One region of the Roseburia hominis A2-183 genome, then DNA from elsewhere that is predicted to be linked to it. Evidence: riboswitches for the same ligand, from Rfam matches in the RefSeq annotation. Region 1 holds a riboswitch; each other region holds the start of a gene.
The links. A riboswitch is a leader RNA that binds a small molecule or an ion and turns the genes downstream of it on or off. The one in region 1 is predicted to bind thiamine pyrophosphate.

Region 1 (3,266 bases):
TCACGGATGCAGTGAAGAAGCACTTTGTTGCCACTTCATTCCACGCATGCGCCAACACAAAGTTCGTACTTGCGGGACTCGGGAATGACGCCGGAATGTACGGCTGCGTAGAGATGCTCTTAGATTAAAAAGGGCTTTCGCCCGCGTGCATCGCACTATAAACGGGATACGTTTTATTATGGGAAGCAGAGACTATCACGTTCCAGATGCAACCGGAGGCGGCAATTCTAAGCGCAAAATCCGGTATTTCTAACCATGCCGCGTCGAACATCCTTGATCATCTGTGTTTTTCCAAGTTTGGAACATTCCACGTGGCGTGTCCACAAACCGCAGACAATTTAAGGACTTTTGTGTGTGCCCCTTGTTGGCACCACTGAACACAACATAACCGCGCGAAGCCGATGTCTGAGTTATCATCTGCCTTGTTTTCAATAGCAGATGATAACGAGTTTCGGTTCGCGCGGTTTTATATTGTCTGTGAAGCGGTGCCACTAGGGGCACCAGAAAGTCCGCTCATTGTCTGTGTTTTGTCGGACACGCCCCGGGGACTGTCCAAACGTGGAAAGACACAGAACTCGATGTTCGACGCGGCACGGAAGAAATCCTCGGATTTTGCTTCAAAGAATTGCCGCCTCTGGTTGCATTCTGGAACTTCATATTCTCCAATATTCTTATAATAAAACGTATCCCGTTTTAAAGTGCAAAGCGCGGGGGCGGCAGTCCTTTTTATAGCGCTGCCTACGCTTCCACGGCGCGTTTGCGGACTTCCGCAAGTGCATGTGATACCGGTGGAATGCAGATGATAATCAAGGTGATGATTGCCTCCGGAACAAGGTAGGATGCCTGATAGCCGGCAGAATATGCCAGCGGGCTCATGCCTTCCGGGGCGTATGCTGCGAAAAATACAACGCCGGAGATCGTTGCAAATACAAAACGTCCGATAACGCCAACGATATATCCGATCTGAAGTCCCCACTTTTTCTTATTGAAGAAGCCGGCAAGACCCAGAGCACCGAATGCCAGCGGGTAGTCCAAGAGCATCTGCGGGATTGTGTAGAAAATCGGCTCCAGTACGAACTGCACCAGGCCGTAAGCCACTGCGGTCATAATGCCGACATACGGACCATACCAGTAAGCGATCAGAACGATGAAAAGCATGGACAGCAGAGTGACGGAACCACCCATTGGCATGTCGAACAGCTTGATCATCGAACACACAACGGCCAGCGCGATCGCAACAGCAGAGTAGACGAGCTGCTTTGTGGTCAGTGCGGACTTGTGCGTGGCGTTCTTGTGGCGCACGATAGCGGCAACAATCAGAAGAAGGGCGATGACTGCGATGACGATTGCAATACCGACGGTAGTCAGATGGACGGAACCGTCACCCCAGCCGCCTTCCGGTGTAGCAAAAAAGTTATTCATAAAAAAATCCTCCTTGGTGAATATGTAGCCAGGAGGATTTGTCTGCGTTATTGCAAAAAGCTTCCTTACGCCGGTATTATCCGGTTCAAGTAATAAGGGTCAATGAACGATCATCTCTCAGCAGAATCTGCACCCCTAGCGTTTTCATATTCGATATTATTATAACGAACTTTACTATAACGATTCTATTTGGAATTGTCAAGTACGATTGTGTTCTTCTCCAGTTCTTCTGTGAGCGGCGCAATCTGTGTGAGCAGATTGGTCATGTCCTCGAAGAGGGAACTCTTGGTGGTTCCGAGATCATTGGCGTGATTGATATGCTCCATAACAGCGTCAAACTGCCGTTCCTCAAGGCTGAAGGACTGGCTGACTTCGTCCAGCTTCTGCTCTGCGGCGGACATGGCGGTTGTAATCTGCTGGTGTACAGTGTCCGCACCGCCGGCAGCGGTTGTGATCTGATCGAACACTTCATACGTGGAATCAACATTTTCCATACTCTGGTTCAAGGCGTCCTGCGAGGTGGAAATACTGGTATTCAGGTTGGCGGTGCCCTGCTCGACGTCGCCGATGCTGATATCTACCGTGCTGACAAGACTCTTGATCTCACTCGCAAGATTTTTGACCTCCTCGGCAACGACCGCAAAGCCTTTTCCCTGCTCTCCGGCGCGGGCAGCCTCAATCGAAGCATTCAGGGCAAGCATGTTTGTCTGGTTGGCAATTGAGATGATCTGTGCCATGCAGTCCTTGATCTTCTGAACGGAAACCTGGAAATCGGAAAAGGTGTTCTGCATTTCCAAAAAGCGCTCCTGCACTTCTTTGGAGCTGTCTTTCAATCCGTCAACACGCTGCTGTGCAAGACCGACAGAGCTGGCAATGTCAGATTTGACGGAAGCAAATTCACCGGAAGCCCTGTCCACATCGCCGAACAGCTCATGAAAGGAATCCAGCTTTTCGCGGAGCGCGGCATTTTCGTCCAGAACGAGCTGGAATGCCTGTGTGATGGACTGCAGTTCATCTAAAGAGTGCACTTCGCTGGTGGAGAGCTGCTTCTGGTAATCTAACAGGCAGTCCGCAATATGCGTAACAGGATGAAGATCTAAGCGGCTGGTGGACGTGGCTGGTGCAGCAGCTGCATTCTTTGGTGTTTTTAATGAAAACATGGAAATCCTCCTCTTTCTATCACAGATTATTCAAATACGACACAGGTCATGGTCTGGTTGACGAACTGCTGATTATAATGTTCTCCGAATCCGATCAGACCGGCGTGATCACCGAGTGTGGACATGGTTTTCAGATAATCTTCCATATGGTGTTCCTGTGAGAACAGAAGGTAACGGAAAACACAGTTGATGGAGAAAACGCCGGAAATATGGTTGAAATCGCGGCGGATGCGCTGCAGCGTCTCATCCAGAATCTCGTTGTAATCCTGTTCTTCCAGAAGAACGAGCACATCGGAATCATTGACCTGTCTGTAACAGCAGAGACCATTCCCGGATACTTCCTTTAAGGAAATAATACAGATGTCCTGTCCGTTCATTTTGCCGAGCGGATTGTGGAAAGTCTGGTTGATGATATTGCTCTCGCTGATATGTAAGGCATCCATATAAGCCTGCTTGGAAGATTTGCCGTTTAACTCGCCGACATAGTATCTGCTGCGGTCGGTATTGGAAGCGATGAAGCGGTAGCCTGGCATCGGTTTGTAGAGATTCTCCTTGTAGACAGCAACTTTTCCTCCGTTGTTTTTCACAAAAGCGTAGACATCGGCGTCTTCATAGATCGTTCCGTTGACAGAGACTTTTCCGCTATCCCCGGTGCCGCCGACAAGCGGAATTCCCACCTTGCCG
Region 2 (3,266 bases), 130 kb from region 1:
AATGCAAATGAGAACTAAATTTTGTGTAAAGAAAAAACATTACTGTTGATTGCAGGCATTGTCTGGATGATAGCAGGAGTTATTTTTACCAGAAATTATTTGTTTTACAGCCGATTGATGAAAAAGGGGCAGGACTAACGATGAAAGAAAACAATTACAAACCACAGATCCCAGATGTGATGGAAGCAATATTTGATGCAGCGTATTTGACTTTTGATCTGGTTGCTGCAATGCTTTTTTTCATATTTTCAAAGGGAAATATGTTATTTATTCTTTATGGAATATTAACATTGACACTTTGCGGAGGGGATGCTTTTCATCTGGTACCGAGAATTATCAGGGCAGTACGTGGAAGTAATGATAAAATAAAGCGGCAGCTGGGAATCGGACTGCAGGTATCGTCTGTTACAATGACAGTATTTTATATTATTTTGATGTATATCTGGAAGCTTACATTTCCGGAATTTAAAATACCGGTGGTAATTGAAGTTGTTGTATGGATATCAGCGGTTGTCAGAATTGTGATATGCCTGTTCCCGCAGAACAACTGGTGCACAGATGAAGGAAATATGAGATTATCTATTATCAGAAATACAGTTTTTGCAGTTACTGGTACAGGGATAATTATTTTATATTTAATTTCGGGAAATACCTATGGATATCATATGACAAGGATGGCTGCGGCTATTATTATTTCATTTGGCTGTTATCTTCCAGTAACGTTATTCAGTAAAACAAAACCAAAAGTAGGACTATTAATGATTCCGAAGACCTGTGCATATATGTGGATTATTGTAATGGGACTACAGATTTTGTCGGAATATTAAAAATGAGCTGGGAAATAGCAAAATATCTGATGTGGCTATGTAGCTGGATTTGTGATAATTTCAGAAAAGCACAGAACAAAAAGCTTGCATTTTGAAAACAGGCGTGTATAATAAAGCTGTTATAAAACAGACCATTACAGAAGTGATAAGGATAATGAAAACGGGGTGCTCGCACGGCGGGCTGAGAGTAAGCGGATGCTTTAACCCAGAACCTGATTTGGATAATGCCAACGTAGGGAGATAATAAGTCACAAGAGTTATTTGTGCAGGAATCTTTGCGTTGGGTTCCTGCACTTTTTTTGGCCGTTTGCGCCGATAAGGCAGCAGTAAGAAAAATGATATATCACAGCGGCAGATTGGGGGCACCACCTTAGGTCGCTATATAAAATTAATGCAGAGGAGGATTTTATGTACACAGCATTAACAATCGCTGGAAGTGATTCCAGTGGAGGCGCCGGCATCCAGGCAGATATTAAGACAATGACCGCCAACTGCGTATACGCGATGAGTGCGGTCACGGCTTTGACTGCCCAGAATACGACCGGCGTAACAGATATTATGGAAGTAACTCCCAAATTTTTGGCAGAGCAGCTGGACAGTATTTTTACGGATATTTATCCGGATGCAGTAAAGACCGGAATGGTCTCATCCAGTGAACTGATTGAGACGATTGCGGACAAACTGACAGAGTATCACGCAAAAAATATTGTGGTAGATCCTGTCATGGTGGCAACGAGTGGAGCAAGGCTTATCAGCGAGGATGCCATCGGCACATTGAAAAGTAAATTATTGCCCCTTGCAACTGTTATCACTCCGAATATCCCGGAAGCAGAAGTTCTTTCCGGAATGGAGATTAAAACAGAAGCAGATATGGAAAAAGCAGCAGAAATCATCTGTAACACCTTAGGCTGTGCAGTTTTATTAAAGGGAGGACATCAGTTAAACGATGCCAACGACCTTCTTTTCCAGAAAGAAAAAGAAACGGTATGGTTTCACGGGAAGAGAATTGACAACCCCAATACCCATGGAACAGGCTGCACGCTTTCTTCGGCGATTGCATCGAATCTTGCAAAGGGAAGGGACTTAGAAACTTCCGTCAGGTATGCCAAAAATTACATTTCCGGCGCACTTGCCGCCATGCTTGACCTTGGAAAAGGAAGCGGTCCCATGAACCATGCATTTGCAGTCGAAGGAGAGTACAAAGGATGAATAAAAAGAGAACTTCCGTTTTTTCAAACGGACTAATCTGGTTTGGCGCAGGCGTATCTCTGGCGGAAATACTGACAGGTACCTATTTTGCACCGCTCGGTATTGGAAAAGCAATGGCAGCAATCCTGCTTGGTCATCTGATCGGCGGTCTTATGATGTTTGCGGCAGGAATGATCGGAGCGAAAGAGCGCAAAAGCGCCATGGAAACTGTAAAAATGAGCTTCGGCGAGAAGGGAAGCCTTCTTTTTGCCGTATTAAATGTGTTGCAGCTTGTTGGATGGACGGCGATCATGATCTATGACGGCGCACTTGCAGCGGATGGTGTGTTACATATTGGAAACTGGGTGTGGGCGCTCGTCATTGGTGTTCTGATTATTGTCTGGATTTTCATTGGGCTGACCAATCTCGGCAGGCTAAATACGGTTGCCATGACAGCACTTTTTATTTTGTCACTGGTACTATTTAAAGAGATCTTTTTTAATTCAGATTTTGTGATGCTGATTACAGCAAGTGATGACACAATGACGTTTGGTGCGGCGGTAGAACTTGCGGTAGCAATGCCGCTTTCCTGGCTGCCGCTTATCAGCGATTATACAAGAGAAGCAGAAAAGCCGTTTGCAGCAACACTTGCCAGTGTGCTTGTCTACAGTCTGGTCAGCATTTTTATGTACATGATCGGCATGGGAGCGGCTATTTTTACCGGTGAATATGACATTGCACAGATTATGTTAAAAACCGGTTTTGGCGTTGTCGGACTTCTTATTATTGTATTTTCCACGGTTACAACCACCTTTCTGGATGCTTACTCCGCAGGAGTTTCCAGTGTTTCCATTTCTTCAAAGATTCAGGAAAAATGGGCGGCGATCGTTGTTACCGTGATCGGAACGGCTGCAGCGATTGTGTATCCCATGGATAACATTACAAACTTTTTATATCTGATCGGTTCTGTTTTTGCTCCGATGATCGCAGTACAGATCGCAGATTATTTCATTTTAAAGAAGGCAGATGCCGAAAAATCTGCTTTCCAGTGGCGTAATCTGGTGGTATGGCTTGCCGGTTTTATGATTTACCGCATATTGATGCAGGTAGATACACCGGTCGGAAATACACTGCCGGATATGGTGATCACAGTCATTCTCTGCCTGATTGTGGAAAAAGCTGCGGGGGCATCACACAACAGGAAAAGAGGATGAAAAATGAAGAAACTGAATTTAAAGAAATTGACGGTCA
Region 3 (3,266 bases), 610 kb from region 1:
TGTTCAGTCTCCCGAACCTGCTCTGCTTCCACTTCCGGGCCAGCCGCTCTGGTCTGTTCCTGTTCCGGCTCTACTGCTGCCCCGGATTCCTTTGCCACGCGCTGCTTTTTCTCTGTCAGCATTCTGTGGCATTCCTTTCCGCTTAAACGGCTCACAGGCATTTTCCGTGTTGACCAGTAGCGCACCGCAGCGTCAAATCCCGTATCATTTGATACAATAACATACTCCCTGTCCGCGTTCTGGCTCAGGCGATAGCCAAGTTCCGATACCAGCTGGAAATCCAGCGCATTGCTTCCCTCAAAACACTTAATAAAGTCTGCTTCCTTTTCCGTCTCCTTGAGCATCCTCACATTTTCGTAATTCATATGCGGGCTCTTTGTCGTATAAAATACAAGAACCTCGTCATCTTCCTGCGAGGATACCAGAAGCGGCACCCATATATCTCCTACATTCTCACTGTCAACCAAATAAATTTTTCCCATTCATTCTCCTGCTGACAGAATCCTTTTTTATTATACCACATTCCGCTTTTATACTGCAATGTTGTTTTTCCGCTGACGCTTCTTCACTTTCCCGTGTTCTGTTTTATAAAATATCGATGTACTCACCCGCAAGCGCCTTGTTCATGCTGCGCACCGCACAGAATTTTCCGCACATGGAACAGGTGTCCTCGTGCTCCGGTTTGCGGTCCTCGCGGATTTGTTTTGCGGTCTCGGGATCAATCGCACATTCCCACTGTGCATCCCAGTCCAGCACACGGCGTGCGTCTGCCATCTTGTCGTCAATCTCTCTTGCACCCCGCACGCCCTTGGCAATGTCTGCCGCATGCGCCGCAATTTTCGATGCAATGATACCCTGCTTGACATCCTCCACATTCGGAAGCGCCAGATGCTCCGCCGGTGTCACATAGCACAAAAATGCAGCTCCATTCTGCGCGGCGATCGCTCCTCCGATCGCGGAAGTGATATGGTCGTACCCCGGGGCAATGTCCGTTACAAGCGGTCCCAGTACATAAAACGGTGCTCCCATGCAGATCGTCTGCTGAATCTTCATATTCGCTGCAATCTGATCCATCGGCATGTGCCCCGGTCCCTCTACCATGACCTGCACATCTCTTGCCCAGGCGCGCTTTGTAAGCTCGCCCAGCCGCACCAGTTCCTCAATCTGACACACATCGGACGCATCCGCCAGACAGCCCGGTCTGCAGGCATCGCCCAGAGAGATCGTCACATCATGCTCCCGGCAGATCTCAAGAATCTCATCGTAATACTCGTAAAACGGATTCTCCTCTCCGGTCATACACATCCACGCAAACACCAGCGAACCGCCTCTGGATACAATATTCATTTTTCTCTTGTGCTTCCTGATCTGCTCGATCGTCTTGCGCGTGATTCCGCAGTGCAGCGTCACAAAATCCACGCCATCCTCGGCATGCAGGCGTACCACATCAATAAAATCCTTTGCGGTCAGTGTCGCAAGATCCCTCTGATAGTGAATTACAGAATCATATACCGGCACGGTTCCGATCATAGCCGGACATTCCGCCGTCAGTTTTCTCCGAAACGGAATGGTGTTCCCGTGCGAGGAGAGATCCATGATCGCATGCGCTCCCATGTCAACTGCCGCCATCACTTTTTCCATCTCCACGTCATAATCCTTACAGTCTCTGGAGATTCCGAGATTTACATTGATCTTCGTCCGCAGCATCGAGCCGACACCCTCCGGGTCAATGCATTTGTGATGCCTGTTCGCGCAGATGACCACCTTTCCCTCCGCAACGAGCGGCATCAGCTCCTCTGTGGTCATGCGCTCCTTCGCCGCAACCTTCTTTAACTCCTCTGTCACAATTCCCTTGCGTGCTGCTTCCATCTGTGTTGCATACTGTTCCATATTTTTCTGCTCCATTTCTGCAGAGGGTGTACGAAAAAATCCGGCGTCGCAGTGACGCCGGATTCCACAAACTATCTGATCCATCATTCGCTCCCTACGACAGTATTAACTGACAGGTTCCAAGAGTCAGGTTTTAACCTTCTCAACCGTTTACGCATGCGCACAGTCCCTCTGCGATATATTCTTTTTCCTCTAACACCTTATCTCAATTCTATGCTTCTGTCAATCTCCCTTTCCTCAGAACTGCTCTTTTCCATAACAAAAAAAGAACAGCCATCACTGGCTGCCCTTTTAGGAGAAGGTATTTTTACTATGGGGTATAGCAAAAACTATATATAATGTATTGGGGGGTTTTTACGGTTATTATAGTACCATGACTGCGCAAAGAAGTGTGCACAAACTTCACAAAACTTCTGTTCCATTTCTATACATTTTGTACAGTACCTTAGGACTAGTATTTTTATTTCCGCAAAATTTTGCACAACCGGTTGTTCATTTCCCGCTCTTTTTTGCAAAATGCCATTTTTTGCCTTCCCTCTATCTCTGCCGGATCTTTCCCTTGATACGCGAGAGCGCATTGTCGATTGTCTTGGGACTTTTTCCGAGTTCCTCCGCTATCTGGCGGTAATTTTTTCCTTCCAGATATGCGTCTAAAACCTGGCGCTCGAGCGCGCTTAACTGTTCCCGCAGCTGCTCCCAGAAAGCGGTAAAATTCTCCTGCTCAATCACCAGCTGTTCCGGATCGTCCATCTGGTCGGTGAGAAGCGTCTCCGCCAGAGATTTCCCTTCCTCCGTGGTCTGGGAATAAAAGGACACGTAAGTATTCAGAGGTACATGTTTTTTCCGGTTGGATGCCTCCACCGCACTGTAGAGCTGTCTGTTGATGCACAATTCCGCAAAATGGAAAAAGGATGTCTCCCTGTCGGACCGGTAATCCCGGATTGCCTTAAACAGTCCGATCATCCCCTCCTGAATCAGGTCATCCGTATCTCCGCCAATCAAAAACATCGCATTTGCCTTGCGAAGCACCAACGGCTTGTACTTTTCCAGGATATAATCCATGATCCGCTCGTCGCCTTCGCGCAGTTTCTGGATGAGTTCTTCATCCGCCAGCTTCTGATATTCGTCCACGTCTTCCTCCGTCTTCCCTCTCTGCCCTGCTATGCCGCCCAAACGTTCCGCGCACGGCTGTATTTTCCGCAGCATAAAAATCTGTCCGCCTATGCCTGCTCTGTCATCTTACATCATCCGCTGTCTGACGATCTCATAGGCAAGCACACCGGCTGCTACGGAAGCATTCAGAGAATCAATGTCACCCTTCATCGGAATGGAAGCCACATAATCACAGTTTTCGCGCACCAGCTTGCTGACACCCT

Region 2: it holds a riboswitch for thiamine pyrophosphate, as region 1 does, so the genes downstream of both, thiD (bifunctional hydroxymethylpyrimidine kinase/phosphomethylpyrimidine kinase) here and thiT (energy-coupled thiamine transporter ThiT) in region 1, are expected to answer to the same signal.
Region 3: it holds a riboswitch for thiamine pyrophosphate, as region 1 does, so the genes downstream of both, thiC (phosphomethylpyrimidine synthase ThiC) here and thiT (energy-coupled thiamine transporter ThiT) in region 1, are expected to answer to the same signal.

What each region holds. Positions count from the first base shown of each region.
Region 1 covers NC_015977.1:3,043,860-3,047,125, reverse strand. The annotation lists gene RHOM_RS13680 (ROK family glucokinase) at 1-128, shown strand, start outside; gene thiT (energy-coupled thiamine transporter ThiT) at 739-1,422, opposite strand; TPP riboswitch at 1,468-1,569, opposite strand; gene RHOM_RS13670 (methyl-accepting chemotaxis protein) at 1,608-2,582, opposite strand; gene RHOM_RS13665 (FIST signal transduction protein) at 2,609-3,266, opposite strand, start outside.
Region 2 covers NC_015977.1:2,918,067-2,921,332, reverse strand. The annotation lists gene RHOM_RS13035 (hypothetical protein) at 141-827, shown strand; TPP riboswitch at 979-1,083, shown strand; gene thiD (bifunctional hydroxymethylpyrimidine kinase/phosphomethylpyrimidine kinase) at 1,236-2,036, shown strand; gene cytX (putative hydroxymethylpyrimidine transporter CytX) at 2,033-3,229, shown strand; gene thiW (energy coupling factor transporter S component ThiW) at 3,233-3,266, shown strand, end outside.
Region 3 covers NC_015977.1:2,429,222-2,432,487, forward strand. The annotation lists gene RHOM_RS16555 (PIN domain-containing protein) at 1-482, opposite strand, end outside; gene thiC (phosphomethylpyrimidine synthase ThiC) at 586-1,890, opposite strand; TPP riboswitch at 1,965-2,073, opposite strand; gene sigH (RNA polymerase sporulation sigma factor SigH) at 2,428-3,096, opposite strand; gene rlmB (23S rRNA (guanosine(2251)-2'-O)-methyltransferase RlmB) at 3,130-3,266, opposite strand, start outside.